3 regions of the Streptomyces sp. 2-1 genome follow, and region 3 is predicted to be linked to each of the others. Evidence: riboswitches for the same ligand, from Rfam matches in the RefSeq annotation. Region 3 holds a riboswitch; each other region holds the start of a gene.
The links. Region 3 has a riboswitch for cyclic di-AMP ahead of ACN20J_RS35450 (M23 family metallopeptidase). Riboswitches for the same ligand answer to the same signal wherever they lie in the genome.
Positions count from the first base shown of each region.

Region 1: linked by a shared signal. The riboswitch ahead of ACN20J_RS26660 (M23 family metallopeptidase) and the one ahead of ACN20J_RS35450 (M23 family metallopeptidase) in region 3 are both predicted to bind cyclic di-AMP.
Region 2: linked by a shared signal. The riboswitch ahead of ACN20J_RS42355 (NlpC/P60 family protein) and the one ahead of ACN20J_RS35450 (M23 family metallopeptidase) in region 3 are both predicted to bind cyclic di-AMP.

Region 1 covers NZ_CP183383.1:6,005,296-6,014,579, forward strand. Annotated here, with positions in the region: gene ACN20J_RS26615 (GntR family transcriptional regulator) at 162-431, opposite strand; gene ACN20J_RS26620 (hypothetical protein) at 614-964, shown strand; gene ACN20J_RS26625 (hypothetical protein) at 964-1,347, shown strand; gene ACN20J_RS26630 (hypothetical protein) at 1,449-1,856, opposite strand; gene ACN20J_RS26635 (GTP cyclohydrolase II) at 1,915-2,541, opposite strand; gene ACN20J_RS26640 (MarR family winged helix-turn-helix transcriptional regulator) at 2,694-3,230, opposite strand; gene ACN20J_RS26645 (dihydrofolate reductase family protein) at 3,380-4,519, shown strand; tRNA gene ACN20J_RS26650 (tRNA-Met) at 4,677-4,750, shown strand; gene ACN20J_RS26655 (PP2C family protein-serine/threonine phosphatase) at 4,898-6,016, shown strand; cyclic di-AMP (ydaO/yuaA leader) riboswitch at 6,306-6,461, shown strand; gene ACN20J_RS26660 (M23 family metallopeptidase) at 6,473-7,522, shown strand; gene ACN20J_RS26665 (aldo/keto reductase) at 7,653-8,597, shown strand; gene ACN20J_RS26670 (PrsW family intramembrane metalloprotease) at 8,697-9,284, opposite strand, start outside.
Region 2 covers NZ_CP183383.1:9,663,280-9,672,563, forward strand. Annotated here, with positions in the region: gene cobF (precorrin-6A synthase (deacetylating)) at 1-498, opposite strand, end outside; gene ACN20J_RS42335 (DUF309 domain-containing protein) at 579-1,091, opposite strand; tRNA gene ACN20J_RS42340 (tRNA-Pro) at 1,193-1,266, shown strand; gene ACN20J_RS42345 (SDR family NAD(P)-dependent oxidoreductase) at 1,334-2,128, opposite strand; partial or broken gene ACN20J_RS42350 (AfsR/SARP family transcriptional regulator) at 2,544-3,283, shown strand; cyclic di-AMP (ydaO/yuaA leader) riboswitch at 3,568-3,740, shown strand; gene ACN20J_RS42355 (NlpC/P60 family protein) at 3,836-5,341, shown strand; gene ACN20J_RS42360 (DUF4394 domain-containing protein) at 5,446-6,306, opposite strand; gene ACN20J_RS42365 (tetratricopeptide repeat protein) at 6,491-9,284, opposite strand, start outside.
Region 3 covers NZ_CP183383.1:8,055,326-8,064,609, reverse strand. Annotated here, with positions in the region: gene ACN20J_RS35475 (alkaline phosphatase family protein) at 1-229, opposite strand, end outside; gene ACN20J_RS35470 (DUF5998 family protein) at 229-816, opposite strand; gene ACN20J_RS35465 (GNAT family N-acetyltransferase) at 858-3,698, opposite strand; gene ACN20J_RS35460 (HPr family phosphocarrier protein) at 3,989-4,270, shown strand; gene ACN20J_RS35455 (GntR family transcriptional regulator) at 4,580-5,275, opposite strand; gene ACN20J_RS35450 (M23 family metallopeptidase) at 5,580-6,353, opposite strand; cyclic di-AMP (ydaO/yuaA leader) riboswitch at 6,366-6,526, opposite strand; gene ACN20J_RS35445 (M16 family metallopeptidase) at 6,776-8,164, opposite strand; gene ACN20J_RS35440 (M16 family metallopeptidase) at 8,161-9,284, opposite strand, start outside.

The sequences.
Region 1 (9,284 bases), 2.1 Mb from region 3:
GCGGCGGACTGTCACTGGTTTCGCCTGAATTACCACCGGAGAGTGAGGCGGGGCGGGAGGTGGCAGGGAGCACTACCGGGGTGGCAAGCCCGCGCACTGGGGCGGCAAATCCACCGAGGAGACCCGGCTCGACCGGGGTCGCGCGACGCGTGCGCCACCCCTCAGGTGTTCGGTTCGCCCACTTCGGGTGCGTCGCTGGGTGACTCCGGCATTCCGATGACGTACGTCCCCTTCGCGGGCAGGGTTGCGACCAGCCCACGTTTGCGAAGCTCGACGATGGCGCGACGCACGGTGCCGATGCTCACGCTGTGCAGATCCGTCATGGCCCGCTCACCTGGCAGCGCGGCCCCCTGTGGCAACTCGCCGGACGCGATGTCTGCCGCGATTGCATCGGCGAGTTTCACGTACTCGTAGCGCGGAAGCTCACTCATCTCTCCACCGTGCCGCAGCCCAGCGCGTAGCGCAGTACCAGGACGCGTCCTACCGCGTCGGGATGCAGTAGGACGCATAGGGGTGCAGGGGGACGCAGTTACCGGTATGGTCGAAATGACAAGACCCCGGCGAGGTGTCCAGACCTCCCGGGGCATGGCCAACGCTTCAAAGGAGCGTCGACATGCACGACCCTATCCGCCGCACCCTCGAATGGCTGCGTCTCCTCTTCTGCCCGGGCACGGGCAAACGGCGCCGCAGCCGCCACCGCACCTACCTCTGCGTCCACTTCACCGCCGTACGGCACCCCTCGCCCTCCGCGCCCCTATCGCCACGGCTCCCCCACCACCGCTCCCCGTACGGCCTCGTAGCGCCCCTCGACGGCGCCGACTCCGCCCTCGTACGCCCCTACCTCGCCGCCCATGACCAGGAAGCCGCACTTCAGCAGCGCCGCCGCCTCGCCCTCGTGCTCGCCGCCGACTTGGGGATCGACCTCGACCGGCACCTGATCGGCGCGCAGGAGGTGGCCGCCTGATGAAGCACACCGCGAAGCGGACCACTGGCCCCGCGGGGATTTCCGCCGCTCCCCGCCTCCTGCCGTGGCCGTCCCTCGACGGCAAACCCTCTTACCTGGTCACGGAGAACGGCGGCGGATACGTGTCCCGTCTCGCCGACGATCTGGAGGCGGCCCAGCTCGCCACAGGTGCTGACGTCCTCGGCCTGGCCCGCACAGTGCTGGACGACCCGACATCGCCGTACACCGAGGTTCGCTACGCCGGTCTTCGCCTCGCCGAGTGCCTGGCCGACGCCCTGCGCGTCGCCGAGTCCCGGGGCATGCGCCTGCCTGCACCGGATGCCGAGGACGGCGGGCAGGCCAGCCAGGAGGCGAAGAGGCGTCCAACATCCGCTACCAGGTAGGGCGGTTGGAGCCCGGCGGATGACGACACCGTCCGATGCCCTCCGCCTCGGGACCATCCGAGGCGCAGGGCAGGCCGTGTCCCGGGCGGGCGGCCGCCGGCTCAAGTGATCAGCAACAACGCCACCCACATCACCACAGCCAGGCAAGGCAACACGTAAGTGATCAGGGTGATCGACAGTCCCCGTCTGCGGCCCGTCCAAGTCGACCATGTGGCCGCGTAGTCGGGGAGGCGTTCCAGCGCTCTCGCCTGTACGTGGCGGTAGTAGAGGCGGTGGCGGTGGCCGACGTAGAGCCAGGTGAGGGCCAGGACCAGGCCGAAGGCGGTCAGGACGCGGGCTGCCGAGAGGTGTTTCTCCGTGGTGAGGAGTGTCGTGTAGGCCACGGCGAAGAGTGACTGGCCCACCAGGAAGAGGTTGCCTCGCTGGAACAGCATCGTGTTCTCGTGCAGCGTGTGCTGCCAGAGTCTGCCGTCCTCCGCTATGCGCTGAGCCTCGCTGTCGTCCCCCATGTCTGCGTTCTGCCCTGTGGGCGCGCGGAGTCACCCCTTCCGTGTGCGGGGGCCGGGATCAGCCCGCCGTCAGCTTTGCCAGCGGCAGGGTGTGCTGGGTCTGGAGGACCTTCGCGCGGAGGTAGCGGACGTTGTGGGCCGTGGTGAAGACGCCCGTCGGGACGCGGTGGCCGACCGTGATGCCCAGGTCGCGGAGCTGCTCCGCCTTGTCGGGGTTGTTGGAGAGGAGGTCCAGCTCCGTGATGCCGAGGGCTCGCAGCATCTGGGCCGCCGCCGTGTAGTCACGGGCATCCTCGGGAAGGCCCAGGGCCGTGTTCGCGGCGTACGTGTCGAGGCCTTCGTCCTGGAGGGCGTACGCGTCGAGCTTGTTGTAGAGGCCTATGCCCCGGCCCTCCTGGCGGAGGTAGAGGAGCACGCCGCCGCGGGTCGCGATCTGTTCGACCGCCTCGCGGAGCTGGGGGCCGCAGTCGCAGCGGGACGAGCCGAAGACGTCGCCCGTCAGGCACTCGGAGTGGAGGCGGACCAGGGGCGTGGCCGAAGGGGTGCCGAGGATCATCGCCACGTGTTCCTGGCCGTCGGTCAGGCCGTGGAAGGTGACCAGCTCGGCGTCGACGCTGTAGCCGTCGTTGAAACGCAGCGGCACCCGGACGCGCGAGCGCTGGGTGGCGGCGGGGTAGTCGGGCATGCGGTTCTCCCGGTCCGATCTCTCACCTGCTTCAGATTTGAAGCAGATCCTCGAATCGAGACACTACCCCATGCTTTAAAGTTGAAGCAACGGATTTAGGTGATTGTGGTGGTTCCGGTGGTTGCCATGAGGCCCGTGTGTCCCCGCGGGCCTCATGCGTCGCCCGTCGCCGACCCTCCCGCGCACGGGCTCGACCTGCGCCGCCACGGCACGTCGTCCGGGGCCGCCTGCGGGTCGTCCCCCTCCAGGCCCCGTGCGATCACCGTGCAGATCTCCTCCAGCTGCCCCACCTGCTCCGGGGTCAGCTTGTCGAAGAGCGTCGTGCGGACCGTCTCGACGTGGCCGGGGGCCGTGCGCTCCAGCAGGGCCATCCCCTCGTCCGTGAGGATCGCGACGCTGCCCCGCTTGTCCATGGGGCAGTCCTCGCGGCGTACCGCCCCGTCCTTCTCCAGGCGGGTCACCGCGTACGTCAGCCGGCTGCGGGTGATCTTCGTGCTCTCCGCGAGGTCCGTCATGCGCAGGCTGCGGCCCGGTGCCTCGGAGAGGTTGGCGAGGATGGAGTAGTAAAGGTGGGGCATGCCGGCCTCCTGCTGGAGCTGCCGGTCGATCGCGTCCTCCAGGAGATGGGAGGCGGCGATGTACGCGCGCCAGGCGCGCTGCTCCTCGGGGGTGAGCCAGCGGGTCGTCATGCCCCCAGTGTAGGTTTGTTTCAAACTTGAACCAAGCCCCGCCCGAGCCCAGTCCGAGCCCACCCTGAGCCCAGACCGTCGTCGTCCGGGCGACACCGGGCCGCCGCCCGGCCAAGCCCCCTGCTCTGCCTCCGAAAGCGAGCGCGTTCATGCCCCACCCCTACGTCCTGTTGTCCGCCGCCGTCTCCCTCGACGGCTGCCTGGACGACACCGGCCCCGGACGGCTGCTGCTCTCCGGACCGGCCGACTTCGACCGGGTCGACGAGGTACGGGCCGAGTCCGACGCGATCCTCGTCGGCGCGGGCACCCTGCGCGCCGACAACCCCCGGCTCCTCGTCAACTCCGCCGAGCGCCGCGCGGCCCGCGTCGCCGCCGGACGGCCCGAGTACCCGCTGAAGGTCACCGTCAGCGGCAGCGGCGACCTCGACCCCGACGCCAACTTCTGGTCCACGGGCGGCGAGAAGATCGTCTACACGACCGACGAGGGGGCCACCAGGGCCACCGAAGCGCTGCGCGGCCTCGGCGTCGACGTCGCGTCCGTGGGCCCCGACGTCGACTGGCGGGCCGTACTCACCCACCTCCACGACGTACGCGGCGTACGGCGGCTCATGGTCGAGGGCGGCGGACGCGTCCACACCCAGCTCCTCCGCCAGGGCCTCGCCGACGAACTGCAGCTCGCCCTCGCGCCCCTCGTCGTCGGGGAGCCGGACGCGCCCCGCCTGTTCGGGCCCGGCGACTATCCGGGCGGCCCCCGCAACCGGCTGCGGCTGGTCGAGACGCGGCCCGTGGGGGACGTCGTCCTCATGCGGTACGTCCCCACCGCGCCCGGCACCGGGACCGTACCCTCCGCCGCCGACCACCGATGGCTGGCCCTCGCCTGCGAACTGGCCGCCGAGTGCCCGCCCTCGCAGACCGCGTTCAGCGTCGGCGCGGTCGTCGTCGCGGCTGACGGTACGGAGCTGGCCCGCGGGTACTCCCGTGAGTCCGACCCCGTGTCCCACGCCGAGGAGGCCGCCCTCGCCAAGATCGAGCCGGGTGATCCGCGGCTCGCGACCGCCACCGTCTACAGCAGCCTGGAGCCATGCGCCCGCCGCGCGTCCCGGCCCGCGCCCTGCGCCCGGCTGATCCTCGACGCGGGCGTACGCAGGGTCGTGACCGCCTGGCGGGAGCCGGACACCTTCGTGGCGGGCGCGGACGGCAGCGGGCTGCTGGCCGCGGCCGGCGCCGACGTCCTGGTACTCCCGGAGTACGAGGCCGACGCGAAGGCGCCCAACCGTCATCTGACCTGACCTGACCTGACCGGCCCGTTTCCCGTCGGTACGGCCGATGCGCAGGCCGACCCGCACCGCCGATCGGCACGTTTCGTACCAAACCACCCGGTGAAGTGCGGGCGAAGTTAACGCGTGTGCTTTGGGTCCCGCGGATGGCGTACAGTGGTCTTAACGACGCGGGGTGGAGCAGCTCGGTAGCTCGCTGGGCTCATAACCCAGAGGTCGCAGGTTCAAATCCTGTCCCCGCTACTGAAGGCCTGAGGCCGGAATCCGATCAAGGATTCCGGCCTCAGGTGTTTCCCGGGCATCTCCTCGGGTGTTCGGGCGGGCAGGCGTCTTCACCCGCCCGGTCCTCGTCCGCTCGCCCGCCACCCCCGCTCCCGGAAGCCTGGACAGGTGGAGGAGCAGGAGCCGGTGCGGGTCGAGCCCGTGGACGTCGAGCCCGTGGAGAGAACCGCCTCGTACCAGCGCACCCTCGTCCGCGCGCTGCCGGCGCTGCTGATCGTCGCGGGTGTCTGTTACGACCTGCTCACCCCGCAGGACTTCACCGCGGCTCCCTTCTTCACGGCCGCCGTGCTCATCGCCGCACCCCTCTTCTCGCTCGGCGCCACCGTGTGGACGGGCATCGCGGCGACCGTGGGCATGGCCCTCGTGCACCTCAGGTTCGCCTTCGACGCGGGCGCGGTCACCGAGGTCCTCACCGTGGCCACGGCCGCCGTGCTCGCCGTCGGCATCAACCGGCTCGTGGGACGCGGCAACGCGCGCCTCGCCACCGCCCGCGAGATCGCGGAGGCCGCCCAGCGGGCCGTACTGCCCGAACCGGCCGCGCGGATCGGTGGTCTCGAGATCGCGGCACGGTACGAGGCCGCGCAGGAGGGCGCGTTCATCGGGGGCGACCTGTACGCCGTGCAGGACACCCCGCACGGCGTACGGCTCCTCGTGGGCGACGTACGGGGCAAGGGCATGGGAGCGGTCGGCGTCGTCGCCGTACTCATCGGGGCCTTCCGGGAGGCCGCCGAGCAGGAGGCGAGCCTGGAGGCGGTCGCCCAGCGGCTGGAGCGGGCACTCGCACGCGAAGGCGTCCGGCGCGACATCATCGCGGTCTTCGAGGACTTCACCACCGCCGTGCTCGCCGAGATCCCGCACGGCACCCCGGTCGTACGCCTCGTGAACCGCGGCCACCCCGGGCCCCTTCTGCTGTACGGCGACGGAGAGGTACGTACGCTCTCCGCGCCGGAGCCCGCGCTGCCGCTCGGGACGGGGGAGCTGGGGGCCTGGCCCGACCGCGCGCAGGAGGAGGAGTTCCCGGGCGGGGCCATGCTGCTCTTCCACACGGACGGGCTGTCCGAGGCGCGGGACCGGCGGGACGTCTTCTACGATCCGGCGCGGCGGCTGGCCGGGCGGGTCTTCCCCGGGCCCGACGCGTTGCTCACCGCGGTACTGGACGACGTCCTGCGGCACACCGGGGGCGGTGCCGCCGACGACATGGCACTGCTCGCGGTGCGGCGGCCGTGAGGGCACGGCACCACATGTGATGGCGGCGGGCGTGAGATGCGTCGCTCTTTCGGCGGGCCATATCACCGTTCGTAGTCGAACGGCGTCCCTCCGCTCAACAACTGACGCACCATCAACAGGACTGCTATTCCTGAATGTCGATCAACTCGCCCGATTTACCCCGCTCATGACCTGTAAGTCCAGGCCAAGAGCCGTAACGATCATCAGGAACAGCTTGGAATCCGGTGCCCGGGTCTATTAACGTTCGATAACGCAGCGCGGTCGTCCCAGCCGTCACAAGAGTCGGCTCCGTGCGCACGCGCCGAATCCCGCAAGGGAACCGGGGAACCACCACTTGGGGTGAATCGCTCGTCTTCGCGGTGTAGCGCACCGCGGTTGACGCGCGTAGGAGACCTTCCTGCTCCGAACCCGTCAGCTAACCCGGTAGGCGAGAAGGAAGGAAAGGAGTGCGCCTACGTGGCGTCCAACCGGTCTGCCCTCACACCCTCGTTCGTACCGGATGAGTTGACGGGTGAGTCCTCGGGTGAGAAGAAGCCCGACACATTCGCCTACGGCGCTCGTAAGGACGAGGAGACGTGGGAGGTCTGGAACCCCAGCGCGGAGACCGTCCTTCCCGTCCGCGGCCGGCACCGCGTCGCCAAGCAGCGCGGCGGTGGACTCGCCCGTAGCTCGACCGTTCTGGGCGTCGGTGTCATAGCCGCCGTCGGTGCGGGTGGCATGGCCACCGCGCAGACCGGCAAGCCCCCGGTGTCGATCTCGATCCCCGACCTGCCGAACGTCGGCTCGCCGTTCTCGGACGACGACGCCCCCGAGGGCTCCAGCACTCCGATCACCGCCGTCGGCCTCACCGCCGCCGACGCCGAGGAGGGCAACTCGGACGCGGGCGAGGCCCTGCGCGCCCGCATCATGCTCCAGGCCGAGCGGCAGCAGGACCAGGTGGACCGCGAGGCCCAGCGGGCCGCCGAGGCCGCCGCCGCGAAGAAGGCCTCCGACCAGGCCGCCAAGGAGCGGGACGCCGCCGAGGCCAAGGTCGCCGCCGCCAAGAAGAAGGCGGACCAGGAGGCCAAGGAGAAGGCCGAGGCCGCGCGCCTCGCCGAGCTCGCCAAGCAGTTCACGCTGCCCACCTCCTCGTACACGATCACCTCGACCTTCGGGCAGTCCGGTGCGCTGTGGTCGTCCGGTCAGCACACGGGTCTGGACTTCGCCGCTCCTACGGGTACCCCGATCAAGGCCGTTCACAGCGGCACGATCACCGAGGCCGGCTGGAACGGCTCGTACGGCTACCGCACGGTCCTCACGCTCGACGACGGTACGGAGCTCTGGTACGCGCACCAGTCGTCGATCGGTGTCAGCGTCGGGCAGAAGGTGGCCACCGGCGACATCATCGGCCGCGTGGGCGCGACCGGCAACGTCACCGGGGCGCACCTCCACCTGGAGGTCCACACCAGCGGTGGCGACGGCATCGACCCGATGGCGTGGCTGCGTGGCAAGGGGCTCACCCCGTAAGGGCTCACCCGGTAAGGGCTCACTTCGTAAGAGCTCACTTCGTAAGAGCTCAACCGGTACGCCGGTAAGAAGGGCTTGAGAGGTTCCTGGGTGCGGAATACGGCCGTCCGGTACGGCCGTTGACCCACCCATGACCTCTCTCCGCAAGCTGGGTTCGTCCGATCTCGACGTCTTCCCGCTCTCCCTCGGCGGCAACGTCTTCGGCTGGACCGCCGACCGGGCGCAGTCCTTCGCCGTGCTCGACGCGTACACCGCCGCGGGCGGGAACTTCGTCGACACCGCCGACACCTACTCGGCCTGGGTGCCGGGCAACGAGGGCGGTGAGTCGGAGACCGTCCTGGGCGACTGGCTCGCCGCGCGCGGCAACCGCGCCGACGTCGTCGTCGCCACCAAGGTCGGTGCGCACCCCCGGTACAAGGGTCTGTCAGGGGCGAACATCAAGGCCGCGGCCGATGCCTCCCTGCGGCGGCTGAAGACGGACTACATCGACCTGTACTACACCCACTTCGACGACCCGTCCGTGCCGGTCGAGGAGATCATCACCGCCCTGGACGAGCTCGTCCGCGCCGGCAAGGTGCGCGCGATCGCCGCGTCCAACCTCTCCCCCGAGCGGCTCCAGGAGTCCCTCGACCTCTCCGACCGCGAGGGCCTTGCGCGGTACGTCGCGCTGCAGCCCCGGTACAACCTCGTCTCCCGCGACTCGTACGAGGGTCCGCTGCGTGACGTCGCCTCCCGGGCCGGTCTGGCCGTCGTCCCCTACTCCTCGCTCGCCTCGGGCTTCCTCACCGGCAAGTACCGGGCGGGTTCCGTCGTCGACAGCGCGCGGGCCGGGTCCGCGGGGGCGCATCTGGAGTCCGAGCGGGGGCCGCGGGTGCTGGCCGCGCTCGACGAGGTCGCTCGGGAGCGCGGGGTCGAGATCGCCACCGTGGCCCTGGCCTGGCTGGCCTCCCGGCCGACCGTCGTCGCGCCGATCGCCAGCGCTCGTACGGTCGAGCAGCTTCCGGCGTTGCTGGGGGTGGCCGGGCTCGTCCTCACGGAGGGGGAGCTGGGGAGGCTCACCTCGGCTTCTGGCTGAGGGGTGGGGTGGGGTTGGGGGTGGGGATTCGTCTGGGGTTTGGGCTGGGGGGGTGCGGTTGCGTTTTTGGGTTCGCGTTGTGGTTTGGGGTCGCGCCTATTACGAGCGGTACGGGTTGTACGTGTACGGCGTTGGCGCCGGGTAACCGTAGCCCTGCCACTGCGGTGCCACCGGTGCCGGAGCCGTCGCCCGGGCCGCGTACAGGAGGGCCGGGCGGGCCGGTTCGCGGCGTGCCCACAGTTCGTGGAGCAGTTCCCGTTCCCTTACGACGAAGTCGGCGCCCGCTCGGCCCTTGCGGCCCCGGTGGCGCAGGAACGCCAGCGACGTCGCGTACGCCTCGTACTCCGCGACCGCCCTTCCCGCCGCGCGTCCGCCGTGGTGCGTGGCGTACTCGCGGGCCAGCCGCCGTGCCTTCATCGAGCCGAGGACGAACGGCTCGGGGGCCGTCAGCCAGCCCGCCATCGCGTACGCGGGGAGTTCGTCGCGGATCGTGCCCAGTTCGCGCTGGCGGGTCCAGATGACCAGCCAGGTCAGCAGGCCGAACGCCGGGACCATGAACGCCGCGTAGACCGCGAAGAAGCCGTACTCGCCGAACGTCGACGAGCCGTTCCACATCGCGTGCATGCCCATCGCCAGCAGCAGTCCGATGATCGGGAGCAGTACGCGGCGTACCTGGTGGCGGTCCGC
Region 2 (9,284 bases), 1.6 Mb from region 3:
CACGGGCCGGGCCACGCGGTTGAGCCCGGTGCGGTGGCGGGCGACCAGCGCCGAGACGCTGCTGATGCCCGGCACCACGTCGTGTTCGAAGGAGACCGCGCCCCGGTCGAGGATCTCCTCCAGGATCCCCAGCGTGCTGTCGTACAAGGAGGGGTCGCCCCAGACGAGGAACGCCCCGCTCTCGTCCTCGCCCAGCTCCTCGGTGATCAGCCGCTCGTAGATGTCGGCACGGGCACTGCGCCAGTCCCCGACGGCGGGGGAGTAGCCCGCGCCCCCGGCGGCCCGGTCCCGCTCCGGGTCGCGCGCCTCGACCAGGCGGTACGTGCCGTCCGGCAGATGCGCGTCGAGAATGTCACGGCGCAGCTGGACGAGGTCCGACTTGGCCTCGCCCTTGTCGAGGATGAAGAACACGTCCGTGCTCCTCAGCGCCTTGACCGCCTGCAGGGTCAGTTGGTCGGGATCGCCCGCCCCGATGCCGATGACATGAATCTTTCGCACGCCCCGAGTCTGCCCCACGCCACCGACAGTCCCGTCACCGCGTCCGGCGGAGGCGTCCGGCCCCCGGCCCCGAGCCGCCGTCAGGCCCCGCCGCCCCGCAGCCGCGGCGCCCGCACCTCCGCGTCCACGGCCGCCCCGTCCTTCTCCACCGTGTCCGCCAACTCCCGCGCCCACGCGGCCAGTCCGACCAGGTCCAGCCCGTACGGCCGCGACCGCCCGCTCTCCGCCGCCCACTGCTCGACCGCCCCGGCGCCCCGCCGCAGCAGCCGCGCCCCGCCCGTCACGTTCCCCCGGGCCGCGTGCGTGAGCCCCACCGCGAGCTGGGCGAGCCCGCGCCACAGGGCCCGCTCCTCGTCGGGGCCCGACTTCCACGCGTCCTCGAAGACCTCGTGCGCGTGGAACGGTTTGCCCGCCGTCAGCAGCGCCTGCGCCTCCGTGACCGTCTCCTCGGGCGCGCGCACCACCCCTTCGGGCTGTCGCTCCACCCCGTCGGTCCCGTACGGCAGGGGCCGCCCGAGTCCGTCCCGGGGCCGCGCGTTGCGCGCCCGTCCCTCGGCGTCCCGGTCCCGCCCGTCGTCAGAAGCACTGGTCATTCGGCGATTGTCCCTCGCCCCACGCCACCTTCGAAGCAGCACCGGGGGTGGGGTAGTGTTCTGTCTGCGCGATCACGTGGTTCTGCCGCGGCGAAGCGCATCGGGACGTGGCGCAGCTTGGTAGCGCACTTGACTGGGGGTCAAGGGGTCGCAGGTTCAAATCCTGTCGTCCCGACTCGTACGAGTCGTAGGTCAGGGGCGGTTTCGGAGGAATCCGAAACCGCCCCTTGATCATTTCGCCGTCAGGGCAGGATCGAGTCGATGTAACCCCCGTCGACGCGCAGCGCTCCGCCCGTCGTGGCCGACGCCTGGTCGGAGCTGAGGTAGACGACCATGTGGGCGATCTCCTCGGGCTCGATCAGCCGTTGCAGGAGGGACTGCGGCCGGTGCTTCCGCATGAACTCGCGCTGTGCCTCGTCCCAGGGCAGGTCGCGGTCGACGAGTTCGTAGACGAAGTCCTCGACGCCGCCGGTGTGGGTGGGGCCGGCGATGACCGAGTTGACCGTCACCCCCGTGCCCGCCGCCTGCTTCGCGAAGCCGCGGCCGACGGCGAGGAGCGCGGTCTTGGACATGCCGTAGTGGATCATCTCGGCCGGGATGACGACCGCCGAGTCGCTGGCGATGTTCTGGATCCGGCCCCAGCCGCGCTCCGTCATGCCCGGCAGGTACATACGGATCAGCCGCACCGCGGCCAGCACGTTCACCTCGAAATAGCGCCGCCACTCCTCGTCGCTGATCTCCAGCGGGTCGGCGGAGCCGAAGATGCCGAGGTTGTTGACGAGGATGTCCACGTCCGGCAGCGTCTCCAGGACGCTCTGCGCGCCCTCCTCGGTCGCCACGTCGGCGGCCACCGGGACGAAGTCCGCACCAGGCACCTCCGCCGCCAGCCGCTCCACGCCCTCCGCGACCCGCTTCTCGTTTCGGCCGTTCACCCCCACTTGGGCACCGGAGCGCGCGAGTCCGGCGGCGATCGCCGCGCCGATGCCCTGCGTCGAGCCCGTCACCAGGGCGGTGCGGCCCGTCAGATCGATCTGCATGTGGAACCAGTCCCCTTGCGCTGCTGTCCGTCCGTGCCGGTACGTCTGCCGTCAGCCTGGCGGCAGGGGGATCGCCCCGCCACTCCGGCCGACGCCGACGGGCACGACCTCGGCTGCGTATGCCCACTCGGCCACGAGTGACACCCGGGCCGGCTCCTGCCCCCGCGACGCGCCGACAGGCCCTTCGGGGCATTCGGCCGGCCACGGCAGGATGGCGGTCATGCGATTTCGACTGCTCGGCCGCCTGGAGCTGGTGAATGCCAACGGCGCGGTCGTCCCTCCCGGCGCCGTGTCCCGGGCGATCGTGGGACGGCTGCTGCTCGCCCACGGGGCGGTCGTGCAGCGCGACACCCTCGTCGACGAGTTGTGGGCGGAGCGCGAGACCAAGAACCCGGTCGGCGCGCTTCAGGTCCAGATGGCCAAGCTGCGCGCGGCCTTCGCTGCGCGGGGCGAGGACGGTCGTCTGCTGTTCGGCCACGGCGGGTACCGGATCGTCCTGGGACCGGAGGACGAGGTCGATGTGCCCGTCTTCGAGGCCGCGGTCCGGGAAGGCCGCGAGCACCTGGCGGCCGAGGAGTACGAGAAGGCCGAGAGCAACCTGCGGCTGGGACTGTCGATGTGGAGTGGCCGCGCCCTGGACGGCCTGGAGGGGCGGGTCTTCGAAACCGAGCGGACCCGCCTCGAGGATCTGCGGCTGGGCGCTCTGGAGGACGTCGCCACCGCGGGCCTCGAAGTCGGTCGGCCCTGGTGTCCCTCGCACCGCTCCGCGAGCGGTCCCGGACCCGTCTCATGCTCGCGCTCTACCGCTGCGGGCGGTTCACGGAAGCCCTGGAGGTCTACGAAACGGGCCGACGGCTGCTGAAGTCCGAGCTCGGTGTTGTCCCCTCACTGGAACTGCGCTCCCTGCACGCCGCGATCATCCGCCACGAGCCGTCCCTGCAGGGGCCGGCCTCCACGTCGTACCGCATGACCTCGACGCGCACGGATGTCCGGCCGGCACCCGGCGAGGGCAATCCGATCCGGCCACCCGAGCGCTGGATCGAACCCCTGGTCGCGGCAGCTCCGGCCGCGCCCGCGCACCCCAACGCCCGGGGCCAGCAGGCCATGGCCGCCGTGGTGGAGCGTGCCGTCCACTGCCGCGCGTACCGCCGGTGAACTGAGTGGGTGACGGGTACCGGCTGTCCCCGGGACAGCCGGTACCCGTCACCCGAGCAGCCCGGAAGGAACGCTGCCTTCGCCCTCTTGCCGGAGTAATGGCGGGAGCGGCGGGAGCGGCGAACTGTGAGAAGTCGCTGAAGTCCGGTGATGTCTCGACCCGATACGACGAAGGTCACAGTTATATATCGGACACTTCGCACTTCAATCTTCACACGAGGTGCACATGTTGGCTAAGTTGACGGACAGGACGCACGACTCCCTCCGGTGAACCTCGCCGGGTCGCGCGGCCTCCGCCGAATCCGGTGGCCCACGCGGCGACCGGAACCGGGGACCCAACCGAACTTTGGGGTGAATCGGCCCAACCGCCCGACAGGGCAAGGGCCGTAGGGCATACCTTCCGGATTCCTCGCCCGAACCCGACAGCTAACTCGGTAGGCGGAGCACGGAAGGAGTACGGCTCCCATCGCGCCGGAACGAACCCCGCGCCCCGGAGGCAGCAACCTCCCGGGTATACCCCGGCCCGCCCTCGCGACGGCGGCCGCCACCTCAGTGGACCTCTACTCCTCGGCCGGCGGCTCCTCGCCCGCGAGAGAGGACGACAAGCCGAGTCGCGAAGAGGTCCAGCAGAGGATCAGCAGCCTCTACGACCAGGCAGAGACCGTCAGCGGGAACTACAACGCGACCCGGGCGATGAGTTCGGGGCGCACGCGCGAGCGTGTGACGCCCGGACCCGACACCGGGCGTGGGCGCGCCGACACGGTTGCCGCCCCTGCCCCCGCTCTGAACGACCGTGCCAAGCAGTGGTTCGACGTGGGGCGTTCGCAGCTGGGGCCCCTCATCCCCGCCGTGCTGCCGCCCGACAGAATGCCGGACCGCGGCCAGGACGCGACGCGGCCCAAGAGCCCCGGTGGCCGTTCGGAGGACCGGAAGCCCGAGGGGTCGGGTGGCCGTGCGCTGGAAGCGCCGAGTAAACCCCTCCTGGAGCTGACCGCCGGACCCGGTGCCGCTTCGACCGCCCGGCCCGTGGCGGAGTTGACCGCGGGGCCCATCGCCGCGCTGCCTGCCGTGCCGCAGGCGCGCCAGGAGGCCACCGCGATCCTGCCCGCGATCGCCGCCGATCCGCGGCAGTCGTTGAAGACCTCCAAGCAGCGGAACCAGAGCAAGCTCGCGAAGGCCCGTGAACTGCTCTCCGCACACACCGCCCGGCGGAGCGCGCCGGTGGCGGCCATCGAACCCCCTCCGGCGGAGACCGTCTGGGCCACCACCGAGGGGCAGGGCTACCGCCAGGCCGAGCCTGAATGGTGGCAGCCGCAGGCGCAGTCCCAACTACAGCCTCAGTCGGCCGGTTTCGGCATGGAACCGGCCGTCGACGCCCTGGGCGGCCCGGACCTGACGTTCGGCATGGGTCTGCCCGCTGCTCCGGTTCCAGCTCCGGTACCGGTTCCGTCAATCGCTCCGGCTCCGGTCCTGGCCCCTTCTCCGTCCATCGGCATGGACCTGCCCATGGGCCCGGACCTGTCGTTCGGTATGGCTCCGCCCATCGACACCCGTACGCCGATCGGCACGGGCATGCCCATCGGTTCGGACGGAGCTGCGAACCCGGGGTACGGCGCTTCGAACCCCGGCTACGGCGTCGCGGCCCCGGCATACAGCGGCGGGTCGACCCCGGGATACGCCGGAGCGACCCCCGGATACGGCGGAAAGGCGGCGACAGCGGTCGACTTCGCCCGGGAGCAGATCGGCAAGCCCTGTGTGTGGGGAGCGATGGGGCCGGGCTCGTACGACTGCTCCAGCCTCACCCAGGCGGCCTGGAAGGCGGCGGGGGTCGCACTCCCGCGCAATGTGAACGATCAGGCGGTCGCCGGTATGGCGGTCCCCCTCTCCGACATCCGTCTCGGCGACCTGGTCCTCTTCCAGGGGCAGGTCGGCCATGTCGGCATCTACAGCGGCAACGGCATGATGGTCCACGCGCCGAGCCCGGGGGCGGCCATCCGCGAGGAGTCGATCCACTGGGCCGGCGAGTCGGCGATCCACAGCGTGATCCGGCCCGCCTGACCCGGAGTCGTATCCGACCCAGGGGCCGTATCGCTGCGCGCACGAGGCGCCGCCCGATACGGCCCCTGATCGTCTCGTTCCGGAGACGGCGGTCCGCGAAAGTGTCAGCTCATGTCGAGCGAGACGGCGACGTCGGTGATGGCTATGGGGAACTGGTCCACACTGGTCGTGGCTCCGGTGAGCACGTCGACGGTGTAGAACGTCGACGTCGAGGCACCGGCCGGGGTCAGGGTGGCGAAGGCCGTGTTCGAGATCGTCTTGCCTGCGCTCAGATCGCTGAAGATGTCGAAGCCCGCGTTGACACCGGCGTCGAAGCCCAGTGAGCCGGTCGGGACCAGCAGGCCGTTGGCGGGCGGCGACTGGATGACGACCTGGTCCGAGGTCGTGTTGATGTCGAACAGCGTCGTCGCGGTGGCCGAGTTCAGGTCGTTGTTGGTGTAGGCCGCTCCGGTGACGCCGTGGGTCGTCGCCCCGTCCGTGGTCAGGGGGGTATTCGTGGCGGTGCTGCTGTTGGCGAGGTTGTGCGCCAGGTTCTGACCGGTGTCACTGATGATCCGCAACCGGTCGGCCGCGGGGTTGAAGTCGACACCGAAGTTCGTGCCCTGCAGCGGAACACTGAGCTGCGAGACCTTGGTGACCAGCGGGTTCGGGACCGCGGGCGGGATCTGGACCGTGTAGATGCCGCCCTTGTTGCCGACCAGGTACAACAGTCCGTTCTGTACGCGGAAGTCGAGCCCGACGACGGCGGTGTCGCCGACGAGCCCGTCGATGCGCTTGAACCAGTTGAGCGTGCCGGGGTCGTCGGTGTTGAACGCGGCCATCAGCGTACCGTCGGCCGAGATGCCGAACGCCAGCAGACGGGGCGGCGCCGCGTGGCTGGTGCCCGGCGTCGCCACGACGAGTGCCGCCATGGCGGACGCGGCCGCGACCGCCGCGGCCAGTCTCTTCTTGAGCCCTGCTTTCATCGCTATTTCCTTCTCGGTCGGCGTGAGCGCGAGCGCGCGCTGTGGCAGAGGTGTTGCCGCCTGGCCCGTAAGGCCGGAGCGACAGGCGGCGACGGCAAGCTATGGGGCAGGACTGGACGTCCACTGGACGGTGGTTGAACGGTCGACCGGCGAGGGCTCCGAGGGCTCCGGGGGCTCTGCGGGTTCACGGCCCCGAAGTGGTCGACGCCGCGGTGGCCGCCACCCACGACCCCAGGGCCCGGCGGGCGCGCTCGGCGCCCGCGTGCGCCCGTGCCAGCTGGTCGTGTTCACCGGTGACGGCCGCGACCGTCGCCGCGGTGGAGTGGTGGTCGAGCGCCTCGTCGTGACGGCCGCTGCCGTGCAGCGCCTCGGCCAGGCCGTTGAGCGCCGACGCCTCGCCGTAGCCCTCACCGTTCTCACGGAACAGTTCGAGGGCCCGCCGCTGGCAGGTGACGGCGGCCTCCAACTCGCCCTGCCCCAGCCGGATGTCGCCGAGTCCGGACAGCGCGTACGCCTCCCCGCCGTGGTGCCCCAACTGCCGGAAGAGCGTGAGCGCTTGCTCCTGGCACTCGGCCGCGGACTCCGAACGGCCCAGCCGCAGAAGGGCGTTGCCGAGGTGGGAGAGGGTGCGGGCGCGGCCGATCCGGTCACCGGTCAGATCGTGCAGGGCGAGGGCCTGCCGTTGGTGGTCGGCCGCCTGCTCGTACTCGCCCAGCCGCAGACACACATTGCCGAGGTTCGTGAGGGTGCGCGCCTGTCCCACCTGGTCGCCGGTCTCCCGGTAGAGGGTGAGGGCCTGTTGATGGTCGTGCGCGGCGTCGCGGAGGCTGCCCAGCCGCCAGTGGACGTTGCCGAGGTTGGACAGGGTCCTGGCCCGCCCCGCCCGGTCGCCCGTCCTGCGGTGCAGTTCGAGGGCCCGTACGAGATGGTCCTCGGCCGATCCCGCGTCGGCGAGCCGCCAGTGCACGACCCCGAGGTTGGTCAGCGCGTGGGCCTGTCCGCCCAGGTCACCGAGCGTCTCGGCGGCCCGCAGGGCGTGGCGGTGGATCTCCAGCGCCTCGGTGTGGTGACCGGAGTCGAGGTGGCGGAACAGCAGGGCTGCCAGGCGGACGGCGTGCCGGGGGCTTCCGCGGTCCGCGGCCACCGCGCAGACGGCGGCCAGTGTCGGCCGCTCGGCGTCCAGCCACGCCCGTGCCGCGTCCGCGTCGCCGACGACGGACGGGACATGGACGGATGCTGCGACCGCGGGCCTGTGGTGCCGCTCGGCCGGGTAGAGCGTGTCCATGGCCGCCGCGGCCGTGCCGAGGTAGTGGTCGAAGAGACGGACCAGCGCGGCCTGCCGTTCGGCCTCGGAGTCATGCGTACGGGTCAGGCGGAACGCGTACGCACGCAGCAGGTCGTGCGTGCCGAACCGGCCCGGCCGGGCGGGCTGAAGGAGGTGGGCACGGGCCAGCAGCGCCAGGGTCCCGGCGGCGCGGGGCGGACTGTCACCGGCGCCTGCGGGTTCGTCGCCCGGTACGGCACCTGGCGTGTGGAGCTCCGGCGTCCGACCCGGCACGTGTTCCGGCGTGTGGCGTGGCCTGCTGCCGGGCACCTGGCCCGACGAGGCGCTCGGCACGTGCCCGGGTCTCTCTGCCCGCGTGGCGCCCGGCGCAAGGGTCGGTTCTTCGCTCGGCACAGGGGGCGGTGCGTCGCCCGGCGCACGAGTGGCCCCCTCGCCCGGCGCAGGGGCCGTTGCTTCGCCCAGCACAGGAGTCGGCCGCTCGCCCGGCGCTGGGGTCGTTGCTTCGCCCGGCGTATGGGTCCGCTCCTCACCCGCCACACGGGTCATCGCTTCGCCCGGCGTCTCGCCGATCAGCGCCGCCACCGCATGCGCGTCCGCCTCCGGTCCCGGATGCAGACTCAGCAGGCGGAAGGTGCGGGCGGCCGGGGCCGGGAGGCGTTCGTACGACCAGGAGAACACCGCCTCCACGGCCGCACGCCGGTCGCCGCCCGCGTCCAGGAGATCGAGCCGCCGCTGCTGGTCGGCAAGCTCAGCCACCAGGTCTGCCAATCGCGACGACGGGTGGGCGACGGCGAGTTCGGCCGCGACCCGGAGCGCCAGCGGGAGACGCGCGCACTGTTCGGCCAGGGCGGCGGCAGGACCCGGCTCGGTGTCGACGCGCGCTCCGACGAGTGTGCGCAGCAGGGCGACCGCGTCGGGCGGCGGCAGCGGGCCCAGGGCGATACGGCGGGCGCCGTGCAGGGCCACCAGTCCTGCGAGGCTGTCCCGGCTGGTGACCACGACCGAACAGGCCGGCGAGCCGGGAAGCAGCGGGCGGACCTGCTCCTCGGACAGGGCGTTGTCCAGGACCAACAGCATGCGCCGGTCTGCCAGTTCGGTCCGGAACCGGCTCGCGCGGTCGTCGACGTCGAGCGGGACCGCGTCACCGGGGACCCCGAGCACGGTGAGGAACCGAGTGAGGGCGTCGCCGGGAGGCATGGGGCGGTCCGGGTCGTAGCCGCGGAGGTTGACGTAGAGCTGGCCGTCGGGGAAGCGGTGCCGGGTGCGGTGCGCCCAGTGCACGGCCAGTGCGGTCTTGCCCACCCCGGCCGTGCCGGAGACGACCGAGACGGCCCCGGCCGTCGGGCTGTCCGCCGCCGCGGCCAGCAGCCGGTCCAGTGCGGACAGTTCGGGGTCACGGCCCGCGAAGTCGGGTACGTCCGCGGGTAGTTGCGCGGGTAATCGGTGCGCCGAAGTCGGGTACGGGGGTACGTGGGCGGGCACCTGCGCGGGCAACTCGGCGGCGCTTGCCGTGACAGGGCCACCGGCGGCGTCGCGGGGAGCGTGCCCGGCGCCGGGAGCGGGGGGCCGGGTGCGGCGGCGCAGCAGGGCGGCATACGCCTCGGCCAGCGCGGGGCCGGGGTCGACGCCGAGTTCGTCGGCCAGCCGACGGCGGCTCCGCCGGTAGACGGCGACCGCCTGGTCACGTCGCCCG
Region 3 (9,284 bases):
GGGCCTCGTCCGGATGCGTCTTCAGCTGCTCCCAGCCGAGGCCGTCGATCAGGAAGACACAGTTCCGGTCGGCCGGGCTCAGTTCCGTGAGCGAGGCGGTGACGTCCGGGACGTCCATGCCCGCGGCCAGTGTGGGCAGCAGGTCGGCGAGCGAACCGGCCCCGTACTCGGGTACGGGAGCGGAGTCGAGGGAGAGCGGTTCCGGGTGGTCCCAGACGTGCTGCGACATCAGCGGGTGACGTCCGCGGTCGCCTCGGAGAGCGACTGCGCGAAGGCGAGGGTCTGCCGCACGGCGTCCGGGCCGTCCCCGGCCTCGCTGACGCGCAGGCTCAGGTCGTCGGCCGTCGAACTGCCCGTGTACCCGTGGTCCGCCTCACAGTTGGGGTCGCCGCAGGCGGCCGGCTCCAGGTCGATTCGGGCGACCGCGCCCCAGCCGATGGTGAGGACGACCTCGCGCGGCAGCGTCCCCGGAACGTACTTCTCCGGATTGGCGACGACGCGGCTGAGAACCACCGACGAGATCCGGCCGAGCTTCACGGACTCGGTCGACGTCGTCGCGTACGGCGTCGGGGACGTGCTGTCCGCCGCCTGTTCGTCGGTGTGGCTCACGATGAAACGGTTTCCCGTGAGGACGAGCACCGTCACGTGCCGACGCACCTCGTTGGCGTCGAACGTCGTCTCCTGATGGACCAGATACGACCGGATGGGCTCGCCGCCCACAGCGGCCTCCACAGCCTCGGCCACGAGGGCCGGGTAGTAGCCGCTGCGCTCGATCGCCGCTCGCAGCCCCTGGGTCGTCGTACTGGTCTTGGCCATGACGTCCATCCTACGGGGGCGCACTGACTGCGAGGCACCGCTCAGTACACAGGAAGCGTGCGCGGACCGAGGTCGTCGCGGGCGGGCGGCGGTGCGAGCCGTACGGAGGCGCCGAGCGCACTCAGCCCGTTCGGGGCCACGACGACGGGCTCCAGGGACACGGAGACGACCTCGGGGTGGTCGTCGACAAGGCGTGACAGGCGCAGCAGCAGTTCCTCCAGGGCCACGACGTCCGCCGGCGCGGAGCCCCGCCAGCCGAAGAGGAGTGGCGCGGTCCGGATCGACCGCACCAGCGAGGAAGCGTCCCGGTCGGTGACCGGAATCAGCCGGTGCGCGGTGTCTCCGAGCAGCTCCGACGGGGCCCCGGCGAGCCCGAAGGAGAGCACCGCTCCGGCCGCCGGGTCTATGACGGCCCGTACGACCGTGTCGACGCCGCGCGGTGCCATCGCCTGTACCACCGGGCGCAGCTCCTCGGGCGTCCCGAAGAGGCTGGTCAACTCGGCGTACGCCCTGCGCAGTTGCTCCTCGTCCGCCAGATCCAGCCGTACGCCGCCGAGGTCGGCGCGGTGGCGCAGGTGGGGGGCGGTGGTCTTGAGCGCCACGGGGTAGCCGACGCGCTCCGCCGCGGCGGCGGCCTCGTCGGGCGTGGGCGCGGGGAGGGCGCGGCGTACGTCGATGCCGTAGCGCCCGAGCAGGGCGCAGGTGTCGTCGGGGCCGAGGGTGAGGCCGCCCATGCCGCCGTCGCCGAGCAGTGCGTCGATCTGTTCGGCCGCGCCCTTCTCGTCGATGTCCTCGTACTCGGGGACGCGCCCCGGGTCGGCGGCCTCGCGCCGCCACTGGCCGTACCTCACGGCCTCGGCGAGGGCGCGGACGGCCCGCTCGGCGGCGGGGTAGGCGGGGATGAGGCGGGAATCGGCCTCGGCCTCCGGGACTTCCGTCACCGTCGGCGGGCGGTCCGCCGGGCGGATGGGGTGGTTGCTGCCCGCGAAGGGAAGCGCGGGAGGAGCCGCCTGGGGCGCGGTGCTGGCAGCCGCGGACAGCGCCTCCGCGAGGCCGCCCAGCTCGACGTGGACCACGAGGACCGGCTTGTCCGGAGCGGCGGCGGAGGCCGAGCGGAGTGCCTCCGCCAGGGCGGCGTCGGCCGTGGAGGTCTCCCCCACCGCAGGGATCGCGGTGACCGCGACGGCGTCGCAGCCGTCGTCGGCCAGCGCGTGCGTCAGCGCGGCGCGGAAGTCCTCGGCCGAGGCGGCCGTGGTCAGGTCCACCGGGGGCAGCGGGCGCAGGCCCTCGGCGAGGCACGCGTCGTACGTCAGCAGCCCGAGGGACTCGGAGTTCCCGAGGATCGCGACCCGCGGCCCCATCGGCAGGGGCTGGCGCGCGAGGAGCAGGCCCGCGTCGACCAGTTCGGTGATCGTGTCCACCCGGATGACGCCGGCCTGGCGGAGCAGCGCCGACACCGTCGCGTGCGGCAGCCGGGTGGCCCGGACGGCGTGCCCCTGGGGCGCGGCCCCGCCGTGCCGTGCGCCCTGGACGACGACCAGTGGCTTCGCCGCCGCGGTGCGCCGCGCGAGGCGGGTGAACTTCCTCGGGTTCCCGATGGATTCGAGGTACATGAGGGCGACATCGGTGTCGGGGTCGTCGTACCAGTACTGAAGGACGTCGTTGCCGGACACGTCCGCGCGGTTGCCCGAGGAGATGAACGTCGACACACCGGTCACGCCCGTGACCCCGCCGCCGCGCCGGTGCAGCCGGGACAGCAGCGCGATGCCGATGGCGCCGGACTGGGCGAACAGACCGATCCGCCCGGCGCGCGGCATCTCCGGCGCGAGCGAGGCGTTGAGCCGCACGTCCGGGGAGGTGTTGATGACTCCGAAGGCGTTCGGTCCGATGATCCGCATCCCGTACGTACGCGCCTGGCGCACCAGCTCGCGCTGGCGCTCCCTGCCTTCGGGGCCGCTCTCGGCGTACCCGGCGGAGACCACGACGAGCCCCTGCACCCCGTGTTCACCGCACTCGGCGACGACTTCGGGGACGCGCTCGGCCCGGACGGCGACGACTGCGAGGTCGACGGGCTCGGGGATGTCGCGGACGGAGCCGTACGCCGGCACTCCGCCGAGCTCCTTCTCCTGAAGTGCCCCGTTCACGGCGTAGAGGCGACCGGTGAAGCCCGCTTCGCGGAGGTTGTCCAGGACGCTGCGGCCCACCCCCCCGGGTGTGCGGCCCGCGCCGATGACGGCGACCGAGCCCGGCGCGAGGAGCCGGGCCACGGAGCGCCCCTCCGCCCGCTGCTCCCGCGCGCGCTGCACGGCCAGCGAGCGGTCGGTGGGCTCCAGGTCGAACTCCAGACGTACGACGCCGTCCTCGAAGTGGCGCTTCTGCTGGTACCCGGCGTCCGTGAAGACCTTGATCATCTTGTTGTTGGCGGGCAGCACCTCGGCGGCGAAGCGGCGGATGTCGCGCTCACGGGCGACGGCCGCGATGTGCTCCAGCAGGGCGGACGCCACGCCGCGGCCCTGGTGGGCGTCCTGCACGAGGAAGGCGACCTCGGCCTCGTCCGCGGGGGACGACGCGGGGAGGCCGTCGGCGTTGATGCGGTCGTAGCGTACGGTGGCGATGAACTCGCCGCCGACCGTGGCCGCGAGTCCCACCCGGTCCACAAAGTCGTGGTGCGTGAAGCGGTGGACGTCCTTGGCGGACAGGCGCGGATACGGCGCGAAGAAGCGGTAGTACTTCGACTCGTCGGACACCTGCTCGTAGAAGCTGACCAGGCGGTCGGCGTCGTCGGCCGTGATCGGCCGGATGCGCGCGGTGCCGCCGTCGCGCAGCACGACATCGGCCTCCCAGTGAGCGGGGTACTCGTGCCGGTCCGGCGAGGTCTGCATGGGGCCCAGAGTACGGCTCGGGTCCGACAACGGCCGGTCCTGGTCGCGGGGGTTCATGTCCCGGGAACGTGTCGGTGCGCGTCGGTACCTGTCCCCGGGTTCGTGTTCCAGGGGGTCACGCCCCACGGGTTCACGTCCCGGCTACGGCGGGCTCGCGTCCGGCAGGGGCGCGAGGCAGTCTTGGGGGACCGAAGCCGCCTCGGGCCCGGTTTCCGCGGCCGCTCGGGGCACGCTTCACGATATGGAACAATGGTCTAGACAACCGTGAGACACCTGAAGGGCAGCATCACATGGCTGAGCGCCGCGTCAACGTCGGCTGGGCCGAGGGCCTTCACGCCCGTCCCGCCTCCATCTTCGTCCGGGCCGCCACGGCCTCCGGCGTCCCCGTGACGATCGCCAAGGCCGACGGCAACCCCGTCAACGCCGCCTCGATGCTCGCGGTTCTCGGCCTCGGCGCCCAGGGCGGCGAGGAGATCGTCCTGGCCTCCGACGCCGAGGGCGCGGACGCCGCGCTCGACCGCCTGGCGAAGCTGGTCGCCGAGGGCCTTGAGGAGCTCCCCGAGACCGTCTGATCTCTCGGACCACGTACGGCGGAGCCGCGTCGACCCGTATCGGGTGACGCGGCTCCGCCGTTTCCGCCTGCAGGCCGCGCGCTGCTTTGTGGCCTCACGCACTGTTTTTCCCGTGCGTCACACCGTCTCGCGGCTTTTCGCCGCACTCTCGGGCATCGTCCGGGCTTTTTGGGATGCCCGCGCACCGCGTTCCACTCATCCTGGTTCCGCGCATGCGGAAATCACGTGCGCGGAAATTCCCGGCACGTGAAAAAAGGGGCAGCAGAAATAGACCCCTGCAAATAACTCTCTTTGTATACGGCGCCACTGTTAATGCCGCAGGCCCGCCGTGTTTACGGGATGTTGCGAAGTCCTCACACGCTCCGCGCGATCGGAGCCGCCGGGAAAGCGCAGCCGGTGCGCGGCCATCGCCCGCTCGGTGTGCAGCGCCGTGATCGCCCTGGCCCGGTCGTTGTCGCCGCGCGCGACGGCGTCCACGATGGCGCCGTGCTCGGCCCAGGACTCGGCGGGGTGGGCGGGCGCCTCGACCGAATACATCCAGGCGATCTTGTGCCGCAACTGGGCGAGCGTGGACGTCAGCACGGGGCTCCCCGAGGCCTGTGCGAGCGTCTCGTGGAACCAGCCGCCGAGCGAGCGCAGATCCTCGCTGTTGCCCCTCCTGGCCCGCTCCTGGCCCAGCCTGACCAGGCCGCGCAGCACCTTGAGGTGCGCCTCGGTGCGACGCTGGGCGGCGCGCGCGGCCCCAAGCGGCTCCAGCAGCATGCGCATCTCCAGGAGATCGGCGGCCTCCTGCTCGGTGGGTTCCGCGACGCACGCGCCCGCGTGCCTGCGCGTGACGACGAATCCCTCCGCCTCCAGGGTGCGCAGGGCCTCCCGCACGGGGACCCGCGAGACGCCGTACCGGCGCGCGAGCAGTTCTTCGGTGAGCCGGCTGCCGCGCTCGTAGACACCCGCGACGATGTCGTCACGGATCGCCGTGCATACCGAGTGCGCGGGAATACGCATGACCGGACCTCCGCCTTAACCCCCGCGAAACGCGGTCGATTGACGCTTGTTCGGTGACTCTATTGCAGAGAACGGGAAATTCCGATGGCGGACCGGAATCCGTGGCTATTTTTTGGACACACCCGGCTTCTGAACAGGCAGTCGTCCGGTGCAAAGTCGGCCGGGAAGTGGCCGAGAAGCCATCAGGAAGTGATCAGAACCGCGCGAAGGCCCCGGCTCGGTGAGCCGGGGCCTTCGGGAGAGCTGCCGCGCGGGAGAGCCGTCGCGTGGGAGGGCTGCCGCGTGGGAGGGCTTGCGCCCGCCGTCAGACGTTCACGCCGTGCTGGCGGAGGTACGCGAGCGGGTCGATGTCCGAGCCGTACTCCGCGCTCGTCCGCGCCTCGAAGTGCAGGTGCGCCCCGGTGACGTTGCCGGTCGCCCCGGAGAGGCCTATCTGCTGGCCCGGGGTGACCGTCTGGCCGACCGAGACACCGAGGGAGGACATGTGCCCGTACTGGGTGTAGGTGCCGTCGTTCATCTTGATGACGACCTCGTTGCCGTACGAGCCGCCCCAGCCGGCCTCGACGACGGTGCCGGCGCCCACCGCGTGGACGGCGGTGCCGCTGGCTGCGTGGAAGTCGATGCCGGTGTGGCTGCCAGAGGACCAGACGGCGCCGCCGGCCTTGTAGCCGGTGGAGACATACGAGCCGGAGATGGGCGCGGTGTACGACTTCAGCAGGCGCTCACGCTCAGCTGCGCGGGCAGCGCGGGCCTTGACCTCGCGCTCCTTCTTGGCCTTCTCCGCGGCTTCCTTGGCACGCTCCTTGGCGGCGGCCTCGGCCTTCTCGCGGGCGGCGGTCTCGTCGGCGGCCTGCTGCTGGGCGGCGGCCTGCGCGTCGATCTGGTCGGCGACCGTGTCGCCGATGGTGATCGCCTGGGTCAGGGTCTGCTCGGCGGGGCTCTCGGCGGCGAGTGCGGGAGCAGCCAGGGTGCCGACCACACCGGTGGTGGCGAGTGCGGCGACGCCGACGGTCCGGTTGGTCGTGCGCTTCATACGGCTGGGACGACGGTGCTTCCCGGTGGCGCGAGTGAACGCCATGAAGTGGCTGGTCCTTTCCTTCCTTCTCGCCTACCGGGTTAGCTGACGGGTTCGGAGCAGGAAGGTCTCCTACGGACCCCCTTCGGGAAGGGCGTCCGATTCACCCCAGGGACTTCATATGGGTCCCCGGCTCCCCTGGCTCGCGCCGTACGGGGACTCGGCGATGACTGTCCGGTGCCGCGGGCGCGGCGCACTGCCTGACGAACAGCCGGACCGACGCTAAGCGGGGCGTCTTTCAATCAACAAACGGATCAAGGGTTTTGAGGCGCATGCCACAGGGCAGACACGCAACCTCCCTATCAATACGGACAACCAGTGGTTCGGGTGATGAAGTCCGGGCAAAAGGAGAACCCAGGCGACTCTTCCGTCACCTGGGTTCTCAGCGGAACGGCCCGGTTCCACTGCGCCTTCTACTGCGCGCTCTACTCCGCTGTCACGACGCTGACTTCGCCGATTCCGAGGGCCCTGACCGGCTCCTCGATCTGCGCGGCGTCACCGACGAGGACGGTCACCAGACGGTCCACCGGGAAGGCGCTCACGGCGGCCGCGGTGGCCTCCACGGTGCCGGTCGCGGCGAGCTGCTGGTACAGCGTCGCCTGGAAGTCGTCCGGCAGGTGCTGCTCGACCTGGTCGGCGAGCGTGCCCGCGACGGCGCCCGCCGTCTCGTACTTCAGGGGCGCCACGCCCACCAGGTTCTGCACGGCGACGTCGCGCTCGGCGTCGGTGAGGCCCTCGGCCGCGAGGGTGCGCAGCACCTTCCAGAGGTCGTCGAGCGCCGGGCCGGTGTTCGGGGTGTCCACGGAACCGCTGATGGCGAGCATCGCGGCGCCCGTCCCGTCCGGCGCGGAGCGCAGCACCTGGCCGAACGCCCGCACACCGTAGGTGTATCCCTTTTCCTCGCGCAGGACGCGGTCCAGGCGTGAGGTGAGGGTGCCGCCGAGGCAGTACGTGCCGAGCACCTGGGCGGGCCACACGCGGTCGTGCCGGTCGGCTCCGATACGGCCGATGAGCAGCTGCGTCTGGACGGCTCCGGGACGGTCGACGATGATCACGCGGCCGGTGTCGTCGGCGGTGATCGGCGGAACGGGGCGGGCCTCGGCCTGCGATCCCGTCCAGGCGCCGAGCGTGTCCGCGAGCAGCGCGTCGAGGTCGACGCCGGTGAGGTCGCCGACCACGACGGCGGTCGCGGTGGCGGGGCGTACGTGCTTCTCGTAGAAGGCGCGCACGGCCGCCGAGTCGATCGCGGTGACCGTCTCCTCGGTGCCCTGGCGCGGGCGCGACATGCGCGAGGTCGCCGGGAAGAGCTGCCGGGAGAGCTCCTTGGCGGCGCGGCGGGCCGGGTTGGCGGTCTCGTGCGGGATCTCGTCGAGCCGGTTGCGCACCAGCCGCTCGATCTCGCTGTCCTCGAACGCGGGTGCCCTGAGGGCGTCGGCGAGCAGACCGAGCGCCTTGGGGAGCCGGGAGACGGGGACTTCGAGGCTGATCCGTACGCCGGGGTGGTCGGCGTGCGCGTCGAGGGTGGCGCCGCAGCGCTCCAGCTCGGCGGCGAACTCCTCGGCGGAGTGCTTGTCGGTTCCCTCGGTGAAGGCACGCGCCATGATCGTGGCGATGCCGTCCAGGCCCTGCGGCTCGGCCTCCAGCGGGGCCGCCAGGAGGATCTCGACGGCGACGACCTGCTGGCCGGGGCGGTGGCAGCGCAGCAGCGTCAGGCCGTTGTCGAGCGCGCCGCGCTCGGGGGCCGGGAAGGCCCAGGGCCTGGCCTCGCCGGCCTGGGGCTGCGGGTGGAATTCCATCGTGGCGAGCTCGGTCACTTGGCCGCCTCCTCGTCGGTGTCGTCAGCGGCGTCGGTCTCTTCGGCCTCTTCGGCGACGGTCTCTTCGGCCTCTTCGGCGACGGTCGGCTCGTAGACCAGCACCGCGCGGTTGTCGGGGCGCAGGCGGGCCTTGGCGACCTCCTGGACCTCCTCGGCGGTGACGTCGAGGACGCGCTGGACGGCGGTGAGGGCGAGCTGCGGGTCGCCGAACAGCACCGCGTACCGGCACAGTTCGTCGGCGCGGCCCGCGACCGTGCCGAGGCGGTCCAGCCACTCGCGCTCCAACTGGGCCTGGGCGCGCTCCATTTCCTCGGCGGTGGGGCCCTCCTCGGCGAACCGGGCGAGCTCCTCGTCGACGGCGGTCTCGATCACCGGCACCTCGACGTCGCCGGACGTCTTCACGTCGAGCCACCCCAGGGAGGGCGCTCCCGCGAGGCGCAGCAGGCCGAACCCGGCCGCGACGGCGGTGCGGTCGCGGCGTACGAGCCGGTTGTAGAGCCGGGACGACTCGCCGCCGCCGAGCACGGTCAGGGCCAGGTCCGCCGCGTCGCACGCGCGCGTGCCGTCCTCCGGAAGCCGGTAGGCGGCCATCAGCGCGCGGGCCGGGACCTCCTCCTCGACGACCTCGCGCAGCTGCTCACCGATGGTCTCGGGCAGCGAACCGTCGCGCGGGGCGGGCTTGCCGTCGTGGCCCGCGATCGAGCCGAAATACTTCTCGACCCAGGCGAGCGTCTGCTCCGGGTCGATGTCTCCGACGATCGACAGAACGGCGTTGTTGGGCGCGTAGTAGGTGCGGAAGAACGCGCGGGCGTCCTCCAGGGTGGCCGCGTCCAGGTCGGCCATCGACCCGATCGGGGTGTGGTGGTAAGGGTGGCCCTCCGGATAGGCGAGGGCGGTCAGCTTCTCGAAAGCGGTGCCATAGGGGACGTTGTCGTAACGCTGCCGGCGCTCGTTCTTGACGACGTCCCGCTGGTTCTCCATGGACTCGTCGTCGAGCGCGGCGAGCAGCGAGCCCATGCGGTCGGCCTCCAGCCAGAGGGCGAGCTCCAGCTGGTGGGTGGGCATGGTCTCGAAGTAGTTGGTGCGCTCGAAACTGGTCGTGCCGTTGAGCGAACCGC